Regions from separate parts of the Acetobacter sp. DmW_043 genome, predicted to be linked through region 1. Evidence: riboswitches for the same ligand, from Rfam matches in the RefSeq annotation. Region 1 holds a riboswitch; the other holds the start of a gene.

Evidence for each region. Region 1 has a riboswitch for cobalamin ahead of HK11_RS10420 (hypothetical protein). Riboswitches for the same ligand answer to the same signal wherever they lie in the genome.
Region 2: it holds a riboswitch for cobalamin, as region 1 does, so the genes downstream of both, HK11_RS09680 (DUF1636 domain-containing protein) here and HK11_RS10420 (hypothetical protein) in region 1, are expected to answer to the same signal.

The regions. Positions count from the first base shown of each region.
Region 1 covers NZ_JOMN01000042.1:5,998-13,419, reverse strand. The annotation lists gene HK11_RS10445 (sorbosone dehydrogenase family protein) at 1-1,062, shown strand, start outside; gene HK11_RS10440 (nitronate monooxygenase family protein) at 1,075-2,127, shown strand; gene HK11_RS10435 (nucleobase:cation symporter-2 family protein) at 2,155-3,504, shown strand; gene HK11_RS10430 (hypothetical protein) at 3,553-3,885, opposite strand; gene HK11_RS10425 (iron-containing alcohol dehydrogenase) at 3,956-5,113, opposite strand; cobalamin riboswitch at 5,248-5,465, shown strand; gene HK11_RS10420 (hypothetical protein) at 5,502-5,912, shown strand; gene HK11_RS10415 (pyruvate carboxylase) at 6,014-7,422, opposite strand, start outside.
Region 2 covers NZ_JOMN01000035.1:13,081-20,502, forward strand. The annotation lists gene HK11_RS09660 (M13 family metallopeptidase) at 1-139, opposite strand, end outside; gene HK11_RS09665 (glyoxylate/hydroxypyruvate reductase A) at 344-1,291, shown strand; gene HK11_RS09670 (LysE family translocator) at 1,347-1,985, shown strand; gene HK11_RS09675 (hypothetical protein) at 2,153-2,506, opposite strand; cobalamin riboswitch at 2,747-3,005, shown strand; gene HK11_RS09680 (DUF1636 domain-containing protein) at 3,198-3,629, shown strand; gene cobW (cobalamin biosynthesis protein CobW) at 3,626-4,672, shown strand; gene cobN (cobaltochelatase subunit CobN) at 4,697-7,422, shown strand, end outside.

The sequences.
Region 1 (7,422 bases):
ACATCAGGGCTTCAGTTCCCTCGTGGTATCGCTATCAAAAACAATACAATTTATGTCGCTGAAATGGGCGGCTGGCAGAAAAATCGCGGGCGGCTTATTGCTCTTGAAAATAATGGTCACGGTGCCAGAAGAATTCTTCTGCGTGGCCTGGACCGCCCCAGCGGGCTGACCTTCTCCTCTGACGGGCAACTTTATATAGGACTGCCTGACAAGGTAATGCGTGTAAACCTGCATAACGATAACACAGCCAGCACGCAGGATGTTCTGACTGATATTCCCTCAGAAGGGAGACACCCGCTCAAAGCACTGGCCGCTGACAGTAATGGCGGGCTTTATGTGAGTGAAGGCTCGGCCTCTAACAATTGTGAAACTGAGATGGGAGCCTTACCAGACACCTCCAGGCCCTGCCCTGAAACCCGCGGTTCGGTACCACGGGGTTCGATTCTCTGGTTCAAACCTGGAAATATACCTCAAGGTGTCAGTGCACAGCATATTGTTGCTACAGGTATACGCAATGCAGCGGCATTAACTGTCCTGCCTGACGGGAAGCTCCTCGCCATTGGTAACGGGCGCGACAGCATTAATGTTGTTGATTTAAAACTCTCAGATAAAACCCTGCCGCATGAACCATTATATATAATTCAAAAAGGAACAGATTACGGGTGGCCTTATTGTTTTGATAATAAACGCCCCGCTCCTGAATATCCGCAACATGACTGTTCAGCCATCCCCTCGCCCGACATGCTTCTGCCAGCCCATGCTGCTCCTCTGGGCGTACTGGTGTATAACAGCCAGGCTATTCCTTCTCTCTCAGGCAACATCATCATGACCTATCATGGCTATCGTGATACAGGCCATCGTGTCATGAGCCTGAAACTCGCGGCGGATGGAAAACCTGAAACCTCCCCCCAGCCCGTCATATGGGGCTGGCCTGACAGTGCACACTCAGGCAGGATGCCATCTGGTTCCCCCACCGGACTGGCTACCATGCCAGATGGCACTTTACTTATCTCTGAAGACCATAACGGCACGATTTTGAGGCTGTCCCACACCACGCGCTAACTCAGGTGATGAATGACAGGGTTTGATATGACAAAGCTACACTTAAGGCTCCCGATTATTCAGGCCCCCATGGCTGGCGTTACAACACCCGCTCTGGCTGCTGCCGTGAGCAATGCCGGCGGAATGGGCTCTCTCGGACTGGGGGCCGTAAATGCAGCAACAGCCGCAACACTTATAAAAGAAATGCAGGAAAAAACTGCTCAGCCATTTAACGTCAATTTTTTTGCCCATGACGAGCCCCGGCGCGATCCGATAAGCGAACAACGCTGGCTAACCTGCCTTGCTCCTTTATTTAAAGCTTTCGGATCATCTCCGCCTGATACGCTCACAGCCCCCTACCAAAATTTTGATAATACTCCGGACATAGTTTCAGTTCTTTTAGCTTTGAAGCCATCAGTGGTCAGTTTTCACTTTGGTCTGCCCTCACACGAAAAAATTACAGCCTTAAAACAAGCCGGTATCATTTTAATGGCAACCGTCACCTGTCTGGCAGAAGCAAAAAAAGCACAGGAAAACGGTATTGATATTCTTGTTGCTCAGGGCATCGAGGCTGGCGGGCACCGGGGAATTTTTGATACCACTTCACGTGATGATGCTTATTCAACCGCAGTGCTTACAGGCCTCCTGACAAAAAACTGTCCTTTGCCGGTTATTGCCGCTGGTGGAATAATGGATGGCTCAGCTGTTATTTCAGCGTTACGCAGCGGGGCAATTGCAGCACAGCTGGGCACAGCTTTTTTAGGTTGCCCTGAAACTGGCATCAGTGCGGCCTATCGTCAGGCATTAACAAGCGATGAAGCCTGGCACACACAGCTCACACACCTGGTATCAGGACGCCCTGCCCGCATTATTCCAAATAGCTTCAGCGCTCTGGACTGTGACACATCTCCACCGCCTTACCCGATTGCTTATGATGCCGGAAAAGCTCTGCACCATGCGGCCAGACAACAAAATAATCATAGTTTTGCGGCACACTGGGCGGGTCAGGGTGCGCCATTATGCCGCTTTTTACCGGTCCATACTTTAATGAAAACGCTTGAGGCCGAAATGAAGAGCGGCCTTTGATACATCCTGTCAGGAAAGTTAGCTCGCTTGCCTTCTGAAATATCTCCTTCGGATAAGCACACTCATCCGGTCGATCAGGTTCTTCCGTTGTGGGAACTCGTCGTCTATGGCTTTCAGCATGTTTTAACATTTTACGCAGCGGCCGTTATCGTCCCTATCCTGCTGGCCGGCGCTCTTGGGCTATCCCGTAATGAACTGGAGCACCTGATCGAGGCAGACCTGTTCACCTGTGGTATAGCCTCTCTGATGCAGGCTGTGGGCATCGGCAAAATCGGCGTGCGTCTGCCACTGCTTCAGGGTGTGACTTTTGTCGCTGTTATGCCGATGATTGCTATCGGGGCCTCTGCCGGCGGCGGAGTAACCGGACTACGTCAGATTTTTGGAGCGGTGATAGTCGCAGGCTTATTCTCCTGTTTTATGGCCCCTTATTTTTCACGTCTTATTCGTTTTTTTCCACCTGTTGTCACAGGGTCAATTATTCTGGTTATCGGGCTGGGGCTGCTGCCCGTTGCAGCGAATGATATCGTTGCCGGGCATAGCACCAGTGCGATGCAGGACCCGGTTGAGTTACGCAATGTAGCTTATGGCCTGGGCACTTTATTTTGTATTCTCGCTATTCAGAAATTTTTTCGCGGGTTTCTCGCCACAATTGCCGTTTTACTCGGCCTGATCTGTGGCACACTGGTTGCCTGGGCCCTGGGAGATGCTCATTTTAGCACTGTAAGCTCTGCACCTTTACTTACGATGGTGCAGCCTTTTTATTTTGGCATGCCAGAATTTCATCTTCTTCCCATCGCGTCACTCATCGTTGTGATGATTATTTCTATGCTGGAAACAACAGGTGACGTTTTTGCAACCGGCATGATCGTCAAAAAAGACATTACACCACAGGACATTGCTCGCGCCATCCGGGCTGACGGACTGGCCACATTTATTGGCGGTGTGTTCAATTCTTTCCCTTACACCTGCTTTGCAGAAAATATTGGCCTGGTCCGCCTTACCCGGATTAAAAGCCGCTGGGTGGTCGCATCGGCCGCAGTTTTTATGATTATTATGGGGTGTATTCCCAGGCTTGCAGCCATTATGGCCTGTGTTCCCCTTCCCGTTCTGGGTGGTGCTGCACTGGCCATGTTCGCAACAGTCGCCGTAGTTGGTATTCAGACCTTAGCCCAGGTTGATTTTGATAATCAGAACAACATGATTATTGTTGGCACCAGCATTGGTCTTGGCATGCTGGCAACCGCTCAGCCGCATATCACAGATAAAATGCCTGCCTGGGCACATATTATTTTCGGGAGTGGTATCACACTGGGGGCATTATCAGCCATTATTCTGCATCTGTTCTTTAATCATATAACACTAAAGAGCGGCAGATAACTTCACGAACATAATAATCGCATCATATTCGTGAAGTGTATTTATAGCTCAGTCCTTTTTCAGGGCTTCGCTTTCCTGGCGGCGTGTTGCAAACGGCACTTCACGCTTATCATCCAGTTCATTCATACTACCGCCTGGATTACCAAGGTTCTCTTCCAGCCAGGCCTCCTCAACAGGCTCTCCCTCCGGCCCGACAGGTGAAAAGGGCTTTACAGGGATCTGACCAGCATCAGGGGCACTTTCCATCCCGATAAGATCTGCTGCCTTTTCTTTATAAGCTTCTGGTCCGCAGGCGGGCTTGCCATCCCGCTCCCACATTTCATGTGCTTTTGCGAGAATGCGGGCATTCTGCTGTGGAGACTGCTCGAGTGGGTTACTCATATGAATGCGTTCCTCCGGGCTGTTATTAAGTGCTGCTCTCCGATATATTTTCAGAGAGCCGCATTATACCTCAGTAACTGACTTCAAGAATTTTCTGGCTGATTTCCGGGGTAACATCATGCTGTTCGCCCAGTTTTACCATGCCATTTTTACGCAGCTGTTCAACGATCACAGTAATATCGCTGGCAGGCACATCATAGTCACGAAGGTGTGTCTGTATCCCCATCTCCTCAAAAAACTTACGTGTGCGTTCAATAGCCGCATCAATACGCTCATCTTCAGAACCCGAGGTGATGTGCCATACACGATCTGCATACTGGAGCAGCTTAGCCCGTTTGGACTCACGGCGCACATTCAGGCTGGCAGGCAGCACGACGGCAAGTGTTCTTGCATGGTCGATATCGTAACGCGCGGTCAGCTCATGGCCGATCATATGGGTTGACCAGTCCTGAGGTACACCGGCACCAATCAGGCCATTAAGTGCAAGCGTTGCAACCCACATGAAATTTGCCCGCAGATCATAGTCGTTACCCGCAGTCTGTAATTTCGGGCCGATTTCAATAAGTGTCTGTAACAGACCTTCAGCAAAACGATCCTGCACCATGCCATCAGCAGGATATGTCAGATACTGCTCGATAATATGAACAAAGGAATCAACAACACCGTTAGCAATCTGCCGTGCAGGTAAAGTAAATGTTTTTGTCGGATCCAGGACAGAAAACTGCGGGAAAACCAGAGGGTTCTGAAAAGCAAGCTTCGTATGTGTCTCTTTACGCGTAATAACCGAACCATCATTCATTTCTGAACCGGTGGCCGGCAGCGTCAGCACTGTACCAAAAGGCAGGGCAGTGGTGATTTTTTTACCGTAGGTTTGAAGAATTTCCCACGGATCTCCCTCATAGTTTACGGCAGCGGCAACAAATTTTGTGCCGTCAATGACTGAGCCTCCCCCGACAGCAAGCAGAAAATCGATTTTCTTTTCGCGAATAAGGCCTACAGCCTTCATCAGTGTTTCATAAGTCGGGTTTGGCTCAATACCGCTAAACTCATGCACTTCACGGGCACCAAGAGCAGCGCGTACCTCAGCAAGAGTGCCGTTCTTTTTTGCACTTTCCCCACCCAGCAGAACAAGAACCCGCGCATCCTGTGCAATCAGTGTATCAAGTTTTGCCGTACTCTCACGCCCAAAAACAATGCGTGTAGGGTTATAGAGCTCAAAATTCAGCATAATATCCACTTTCCTGGTCAGAAGGATGTGTATGTTATGTGAGGTCTCCCCCTGCATGAGACAAGAGGCCCGGGATATCTATTCCCGCCGTAATCACACTGTAATATTGCTCTTAACACCCGTTATGTGCATTACTGGACCCTCTTGTCGGCAGTCCCGCGCAAGCGGGCTAACAGGGAATGCCGTAAGCCTTTACATGCAAGGTAAGTCGGCAGCTGCTCCCGCAACTGTATGTGGTATGGGTCTGATTTTCACGTCGTAAAGACGAGCCACTGGTGCACACCACCGGGAAGGCCAGATCAGAACTGATGATCCTCAAGCCAGGAGACCTGCTGCCGTCGCCTTACCGTGTCGCCGGGCGGGATGTACCGGAGGCTAAGATCGTATCATGACACCTCGTATCACACCACAATCACATACCTGTTCAGCTCAGTCAGACCTTCACCCTCTTGTTCTCACTTTAATCAGAGACTGCCCCTCCCGTGCCGAAGCTCTGAGGGCAGCACACACTGCTCAGCAACCTCCCCCCAACCAGGAGGATGTTATTTTTAAAAGTGGCTACACTATTTTTTCAGCCACTTTTGGCACCTCGCCTTCAGCTCATAATGCCAGAGGACATGCTCTGGAAGCAGCCTTTCGCCCCCTGCTCGCACAGGCACTTGATTTGCTGGAAACACTTCCTTCAGTCAGAGGATCTGATGACAGAGATGCCGCACAACATATTTTACGGACATACGTCACAATACACTGGACACTGGGTGCAAGGGCCGCCGCAATGGCACGCTATAATGCACCGTAGCAGCTTTTAAAAAACCACCTGTTGCATCAGCTGCATTTTACAAAAAAGGCCCGGAGAAATATCATCCCTCCGGGCCTTCTTCATTTTACTACAGTCACTCTTTATGACAGCTCAAGCAGCAGATCTTTAGCATCAATGATATCACCTGAAACAACATGAACACGCGTCACTGTCGCGTCACGATCGGCAGTGATTGCTGTCTCCATTTTCATGGCTTCAACTGACACCAGCAGATCACCCTTCTTCACCTTCTGGCCCGCTTTAACCCCGACAACAGACACCATGCCGGGCATAGGAGCGGCAATTTGTGATGCATCTGCCGGGTCTGCCTTAAGCCGGGTCTGTTTTTTGGCCTGAGCACCAGCTTTGACAAACCCCATCGTTCTTGCCTGACCATTAAGCTCGAAGAACAATCTGGTCTCACCGGTATCAGGCTCATCAGTTTGACCCAGCAGACGAATAATCAGCGTTTTACCAGGCTCAATTTCAGCGGCAACTTCGTCTTTGTCATTCAGACCATAGAAAAATACAGGCGTAGAAAGCACAGAAACGTCACCATATTTACGCCTGTGCGTAATATAGTCTGTATAGACTTTAGGATACATCAGCCAGCTTGCGAGAGCTGCATCATCAATATCCTGACCAGTCGCCTCTTTTGCACTCTGACGGGCCTGCTCAAGATCGACCGGCGGAATATGTGCCGCGGCACGCCCCTCAACCGGCTTCTGCCCTTTAAGAATACGCGCCTGTAACGCTTCCGGGAAACCATCAGCCGGATAGCCAATGTCACCGCGCATCATGGAGATAACAGAGTCAGGAAAAGCAATATCCCTTTCCGGATCCATAATATCCTGCGGTGTCAGGTCATTAGCAACCATGAACAGCGCAAGGTCACCCACCACTTTAGAAGATGGTGTAACCTTAACAATATCGCCAAATAATTTATTTACATCAGCATATGCCTGCGCCACAGAATCCCACAGATGATCAAGCCCCATAGAGCGGGCCTGTTCACGCAGGTTAGTATACTGCCCTCCTGGCATTTCATGACGATACACGTCAGAGGTACCTGAGCGGATATCAGCCTCAAATGGTGCGTATGACTGACGAACCCCCTCCCAGTAACGGGAGAACGGCGCGATACGCTCTGGTGTCAGGCCAGTGTCACGCTCAGTATGCTGCAACGATGCAATAACAGCACCAAGACTTGGCTGAGATGTCAGGCCACTCATGGCATCCATCGCACCGTCGACAATGTCAACGCCGGCTTCAGCTGCGGCCAGTACACTGGCCACCGACCCTCCGCTCGTATCATGCGTATGAAAATGAATCGGCAGACCGACTTCTTCCTTTAATGCCTTTACCAGTGTTTTAATGGCCGCCGGACGGCACACACCAGCCATATCTTTAATGCCAAGAATATGGGCGCCTGCCTTTTCAATCTGCTTTGCCATATCGACATAATATTTCAGATTGTATTTTGGCCGGGCCGGATCATGCAGATCACCGG
Region 2 (7,422 bases), on a different contig from region 1:
CCGGCATAAGCACTTCCGGCGCTGCAGGAGGCGTGTCATCAGCGTGGGCGGGAGTTAAACTACAGCCAATCCCTATTCCGACAGTGGCAAAAAGAGCCAGTTTGAGAGAGGAACGGGTATGACGCTTAAAGGCTGCCATGATATCTCCGTAAGTTAGACGCAACGTTGCATAGTTAAAATGCTTTTCACAACACGGGTTTTAAGAAAAAACCAGTCACGAAGATGTAATTTAAACATATTTCAGCGGATGTGCCTATATGATGAAAATATATTACGCCTGAGATATTAATTTTTCTGCATCGTTATTGTTTTCCCGGAGTTCGTTAAGCAACAGGGAGGGGATATGTTATCTCTTATAGTGAAAGCGGGTGGTCCCGGGTCTTTCGTGGTGTGGCAAACTATATTTAACCACCTCATGCCTGAACTGACTGTTATTGACTGGCACGACAAAACGGCTGATCTGGCCAGTATTGACTACGCTTTGGTCTGGCAGCCTGAACCCGGACGGCTTGCGCAGATGCCCCGCCTTAAAGCGATACTAAGCGTAGCAGCCGGAGTTGACCATATTCTGACAGACCCCGATCTGCCTGCAAATTTACCGGTTATTCGTATGGGAGGAGAGGAAACTGCTGCACAGATGCAGGATTATGTGCGCTGGGCTGTCTTTTCTCTTCTGCGCGAGGCACCGCGCTGGCACAGCGCACAGCATAAGCAGATATGGGCGCGTCAGGGTATGCCCCCGGTGCGCCTGTCCTCTGAGACGCCGGTTGGTATTATGGGGCTGGGGGCGCTGGGTTCAGCTGTTGCACAAAGCCTGGTGCAGGCTGGTTTTCCCGTTGTCGGGTGGTCGCAGCATAAAAAATCTTATGATCATATTACCAGTTACGCCGGAACTGCAGAGCTTGAAACATTTTTGCGCAGCTGCAGCATTCTGGTGTGTTTGTTGCCCGAAACATCTTTGACCCGCGGAATTATAACCTACGATGTTTTAAAACAGCTTCAGAAACCAGCGGGGCTGATTAATGTGGGGCGTGGCCGGCTTGTCGTTACGAGTGATCTTTTGCGAGCACTTGATGATGGCACGTTGCATAATGCCGTGCTTGATGTGTTTGAGCATGAACCGCTGCCCGCAGAGTCGCCTTTATGGTCGCACCCCGGAGTGCTGATTACGCCTCATGTGGCATCAGAGGCCTCTCGCACCGCACGGGCAGGTTATATTGTCGGGGTTATTCGTGCTTTTGAGCGGGGGGAGGATGTGCCTTTGCGTTATGACCCACAAAAAGGTTATTAAAAACTCCTGGGCAGTGAGTATATATCCCCGAAAGCCAGCAGAAAAGGCCGCTGTTATGACTATTGATATCCCTCTTATGCTTTCGTTTCTGGCTGCTGCAACAGTGCTGACCGTTATACCGGGTACTGATACTGCGCTGATGTTGCGCTCTGTTGCTGTGGGCGGGCGTCGTGCTGCAGCACAAACCGGGCTGGGTATTATTATAGGCCTGCTGATCTGGGGGCTGGTGGTTTCACTGGGGCTGGGCGCAGTGCTTAAAGCCTCAGAACTGGCATATGAAGGCGTGAAATGGGCGGGCGCAGCCTATCTGACATACCTTGGTGTGTTATTTTTGTTTCGCCCGCGTGAGGCCATGGCTCAGGCGGAGGGGGCTGCAAAATCCATTTCAGGTTCGGCTGGTCAGTTTTTACGTAAAGGCTTTCTGACTAATATGCTTAACCCTAAAATTGGGGTCTTTTATATTACATTCCTGCCGCAGTTCGTTCCTTCTGGTGCGTCTGTCGCAGCATACTCGCTTTTTCTTGCTCTTATTCATTGCGCCATGACAGTGCTGTGGTTTGTTGTGCTGACAGCAGCGGCTTTGCCTTTAAGTCACCTGCTTAAAAAGCCAGCTACAGTGAAAGTGCTCGACCGCATTACCGGTTGTTTGTTTATTGCATTTGGGCTTCGTCTGGCCTTGTCGCGTGCTGACTAGCGGGTGGTGTTATCGTGGGTTTACCAGCCAGCTGATACGACGCGCCATAAAGGTGAAAGGTATGGCGAGAACACCTATCACGGCAAATACAATTAATAAAATCATAGGAATAAAAAAGTTTTCATCAGTTGCATTCTGTGGTGGGAATTTAAAAGAAAGAACTGAAATTAAAATCCCTGAAATTGAAAAAAAGTAATAATAATTAAGTAATTTCCGTGTTTTTTTAACAGTAAAATTCTTTTTTCTTTATTTTTATTATGAATACCTCTTCTTGCTGTTATCTGTATATATCCTACAAATATCGCTGAAGCAATAATTGCAAAAAAAATAGAAAATTCTTTGTGATAATTTATAAATCTTAAGTACAGAGGTAAGATCGTAGAAATTATTCCCATTCCTAAGGGCACAGAGTATCCTATGACAAGAACACGATTTTCGTTGGGTTTTGTTCCGATCTGGTCATCAAGTAGAATGTTTTTTATAAAATAATCAAACTCTTTTATTTTCTTTCTTATGCTCATTACTGTTTCTTTGCTGATATAGCATGGAAAGAGAAATGCCTGATGTGTCAGGCGACAATATCGTTTTACGTCATAAATGAAAATTAGTTAATGTATAAAATTATCTGGCGTAATTTTTATGATAAATGTTGAACGATTACTTTGTTTTCTAAGTGGGCAGAAGGTTACTCCTGCTCCTGTGGGTGACACATCCCGATCAGGTTAGTTATTTTGTCCGCTCTTGAAAAAAAAGAGGTTTACGATCATTGTCCGCGCAATGGTGTTCCGTGAGGAATGAAAAGGGAAGAACGGTGCATGGCTCAGGCTGTTAATCCGTCGCTGCCCCCGCAACTGTAAGTGAGTTTATCATACCTCTGCTGCCGGTTCGCTGGCAGCCTCCACCGGCTGTAACAGGTGCGGGAAGGAGCAGGGTATGATGTTGGTCTGAGCTATGCGTAAGCAGGCTTTTCAGGCCGACAGCCCATAAGCCAGGAGACCTGCCATTATATAAAGCCAGCCTTGTTAATCTGGTGGTTTTATAGCGAAATCCGATGCAGTGTTACATCTGGCGGGGTGCCCGGTTTGTAACCAGTGTGTAGCGATATGCTATGCATGCTCTCAGTCTTTTTCTGTCATGACTGGGGGGCTGCTTTTTTCTGCACCCGGGTTGTGTCTGGCCCTTGCTGCGCGGGGCTGTGTGTCAGGAGACAGAATGTCAGCGTCCTCTTCATCAGCAGATATGCCGGATATCCCCATCCTGCATGTGTGCCTTACCTGTCGCCGTGGTGGCCCGGCCATGGACCGCCCGCCTGGTGCACAGCTGTACGATCGTTTGCTGGCTCTGACTGATGCAGAAAAAGTGCAGGATCCCGCACTAATTCCTGCTGCTGAGATCAGAGGTGTTGAATGTCTGGCATCGTGTGATCGCGGGTGCACAGCTGCAATTGCCATGAAAGGGCGCTGGACCTGGCTTATGGGCCACCTTGGCCCTGAAAAAGCCGAAGATATACTGACATATGCCCGTTTATATGCTGCCAGTAAAAAGGGTACGGTTATGCCATCGCGTCGCCCGGCAGCCTTGTCTGATATGGTGCTGGGGCGTGTCCCGGCGTGTCTTTATGAGAGAGAGGATGAACAGTCATGAATAAAGCACTTCCTTCGCGCGTTCCGGTTACTATCATCAGTGGTTTTCTGGGGGCAGGTAAAACCACGCTGCTGCGGCATATTTTGCAAAATGCCAAAGGGCATCGCATTGCTGTGGTGGTTAATGAGTTTGGTTCTCTTGGTGTAGACGGTGAAATTTTGCGTGGCTGCGGTATTGAAGGCTGCCGCGATGATGATGTCGTTGAACTGGTGAATGGCTGCCTGTGCTGTACCGTCGCTGACGACTTCCTGCCGGCGATGGAGGCATTGCTCGATCGTGCGGATCCACCCGAGCATGTCGTGATCGAAACTTCAGGCCTGGCGCTGCCAAAACCGTTACTGAAAGCCTTTGGCTGGCCTACGATAAGAAGCCGTATGACGGTTGATGGTGTTATAACCGTGGTTGATGCGCCTGCTATTGCCACCGGCCGTTTTGCTGATGACCCGGAGGCCGTTGCCCGCCAGCGCGAAGCTGACCCGTCTCTCGACCATGACAACCCTCTGGCTGAGGTGTTTGAAGACCAGCTGAATGCTGCTGATCTGGTTGTGCTGAATAAAACAGACCTGACTGATGCAGAGGAGCTGGCAAAAGTTGAGGCAGAGATCCGCCGTCTGGCTCCGCGTCCGGTGCAGATTATCCGTGCAGCAGAGGGTCGGGTAGATCCTGCTATCCTGCTGGGTATTGGCGCTGAAGCTGAGGCAGACCTTGATGCACGTCCTTCCCATCATGATGCGGAAGAGGGCGAGCATGAGCATGATGATTTTGAGAGTTTCGTTGTTGAAGTGCCTGAGCAAAAAGATGTTGAGACATTTCTGAGCCGTTTGCAGGATGTTGCCGCGCGTTTTGATGTTTTGCGTATGAAAGGTTTTGCTGCCGTGCAGGGTAAAGCCATGCGTCTGGCCGTGCAGGGTGTTGGTACGCGTTTTCGCTACGAATTTGACCGTTCGCTGCCTGCAGCTGGGGTGCGTACTGGCCAGATTGTGGTCATTGGCCAGAAAGGGCTTGAGGAAGCCGCCGTGCGTCAGGCTCTGGCAGGCGTATAATCCTTAAAGGCAGGCTGGCACGTTATGCACCTTCTTGTTCGTGAAAACCGCACACTTGATGAACAGGACCAGGCAGAAGATCTGGGGCTTGATCCCGCAGAGCTGATTGTTCTTTCGTTTACTGAGACAGATCTTCTGGGGCTGCGTGACGCGATTACCCGCCGGGCCGCGGAGCATGCCGGGCAGAGCACGCATGCCAGTATACAGGTCGTGCCACTGGCACGCCTGCGGCATCCTATGTCTGTCGATTTATTTATCGATACAACACTGAGCCAGGCGCGTTGTGTGGTTGTGCGTCTGCTTGGGGGCCTTGATTACTGGCGCTATGGTGCTGAGGAGCTTTCGGGCTGGTGCAGGGCAAAGGGCGTGCCACTTGTGTTTTTGCCTGGTGACTGTGTGCATACCCGCCGGAAAGAGGGGGAGGCAGAGGAAGATGATCCTTTGCTGGCCTCTCTGTCCACGATTGATCCGGAGCAGAGAAAACGCCTGATCGGTTTTTTTCGCTATGGCGGGCCACGTAATATGACCTGTGCGCTGGAGGTTATGGAGGCCATTGTCAGGGGCGTGCCTGATGCAGGGCAGGCGCCTGAACCGCTGCCAGACTGGGGCGTTTATCGTACTTTTTCTGCTGCTCCGCCACCGGTTCAGCAGCCGTCTGGCTGGTGTGCTGCCTTGCCGGAGGGAGCAGCAGCCAGAGTTGTCGTGGTGTTTTATCGCGCCCATTTGCTGGTGGGTGACCACAGCGCACCTGAAGAGCTGGCGCGTCAGTTGTCACAGCATGGTTGTCGTGTCGATATGGTGTTTGTCACATCTTTGCGGGATACAAAAGTAGCCGGCGCGCTTAATGACTGGCTGGCGCAGGTACACCCTGATTGTCTGGTGAATGCTACGGTATTTTCCTCCCGTGACAGGGATGGGCAGTCTCCTCTTCTTTCAGCCGGTGTGCCTGTTATTCAGCTGTTGCAGCCTGGCACAACCCAGGGGCTGTGGCAGGCAAGCGCCAGAGGGCTCTCACGTGCTGACCTGGCCATGCAGGTTGTTTTACCTGAGCTTGATGGCAGCATTGCGAGTTTTCCCGTCTCCTTCCGTGAGGAAACTGCGCCTGGTCAGCCTGCATCCCGCCAGATTTATGCTCCGGGTACAGAGCAGGCTGTTGCGCGTATTATGGGCTGGTTACGCCTGCGTTGCCTGCTGCCTGAGCACAGGCAGGTCGGGCTTGTGTTGTCTGACTATCCTGGTGCTGGCGTGCCTGGTGCGCAGGGCTGTGACACAGGTCACACTGCTCATGCCGTCGGGCTTGACAGTTTCGCCAGCCTTTCTTCCATCCTGAGGCTGATGCAGGCTGAGGGGTATGAAACAGGCATACTGCCCACGCAGGCAGAGCTGGTGCAGATGATGACACAACAGGCACCCCGGCCTGTTCTTTCTCTTGATCAGTACAGGCAGCTGACAGAAAAACTGCCGCCGGCCTTTATGCAGAGTGTCTGTGCGGCCTGGGGTGAACCGGAAGATGATTCCGCGGTGCATCAGGGTGTGTTTCATCTGCGTGTTGTGTCATTCGAAGCGATTACATTGGCCGTGCAGCCTGACAGAGGACGCGCGGCTGACCGTAAAGCGCAGTATCACGACCCTGATAGTCCGCCTTGTCATGCTTATATCGCGTTTTATCTGTGGTTACGTGTTTGCCGCCATCTTGATGCCATGGTGCACCTGGGTACACATGGCACACTTGAGTGGCTGCCAGGTAAAGCGGCAGCGCTCTCGCCCTCTTGCTCCTCTGCGGTGCTGACAGGTGGTCTGCCGGTTATTTATCCGTTTATTGTCAATAACCCTGGTGAGGCAGCTGCAGCCAGACGGCGCCTTGGGGCAGTAACAATCGGACATATGACGCCGCCGGTGATGCAGGCTGGTCTGTCAGAAGATATGCAAATCCTGGAAAGGCTGATTGATGAGTATGCTGAGGCTGACGGGCTTGATTTCAGGCGCGGGGCCTTGTTGCGACAGGAGATTCTTGAGCGCGCAACCCGTGCCGGGGTCCTGGCAGAGAGTGGCGTACGTCCCGGGGATGAAGATGAAGACGAAGCACTTGCCCGCCTTGATGCCTATTTGTGTGATGTAAAAGATTTGCAGATCCGTGATGGTCTGCATATTTTTGGTCAGCGTGCACCTGGTTATGATACTCTGGTCGATATGATTTCGCAGGCCTGTGGTCAGGGGTATGACCGTGACGATATTGCCCGGCGTGTGGCTTTAAGTGCAGAGGCAGAGGCGAATGCTCTGCGTGATGCGCTGGCAGGGCGCCTTGTGCCGGCGGGGCCGGCTGGGGCGCCAACGCGCGGGCGGGCTGATGTGCTGCCCACCGGGCGAAATCTTTTTACTCTCGACCCGCGTGCCCTGCCCACACCCTCTGCCATGCAGCTTGCTGCAAAAATGGAAAAATTGCTGCTTACCCGTCATTTGCAGGAGCAGGGTGAGCCGCTGACGCATCTGGTTATGGATTTATGGGGGTCTTCTTCTTTGCGTACAGGAGGAGAGGATATGGCTCTGGCCCTGCGTCTGATGGGGGTTGAAATAACCCGTAAAACCGGCACGGGGCATGTGCAGGGGTTTGAAATTATACCACTGGCGGTGCTCGATCGCCCGCGTGTTGATGTTACACTGCGGATATCAGGTTTGTTTCGTGATGCTTTCCCTGATCAGATTGCTTTGTTTGACCAGGTCGTTTCTGCTGTTGCCGCGAGAGATGAGGC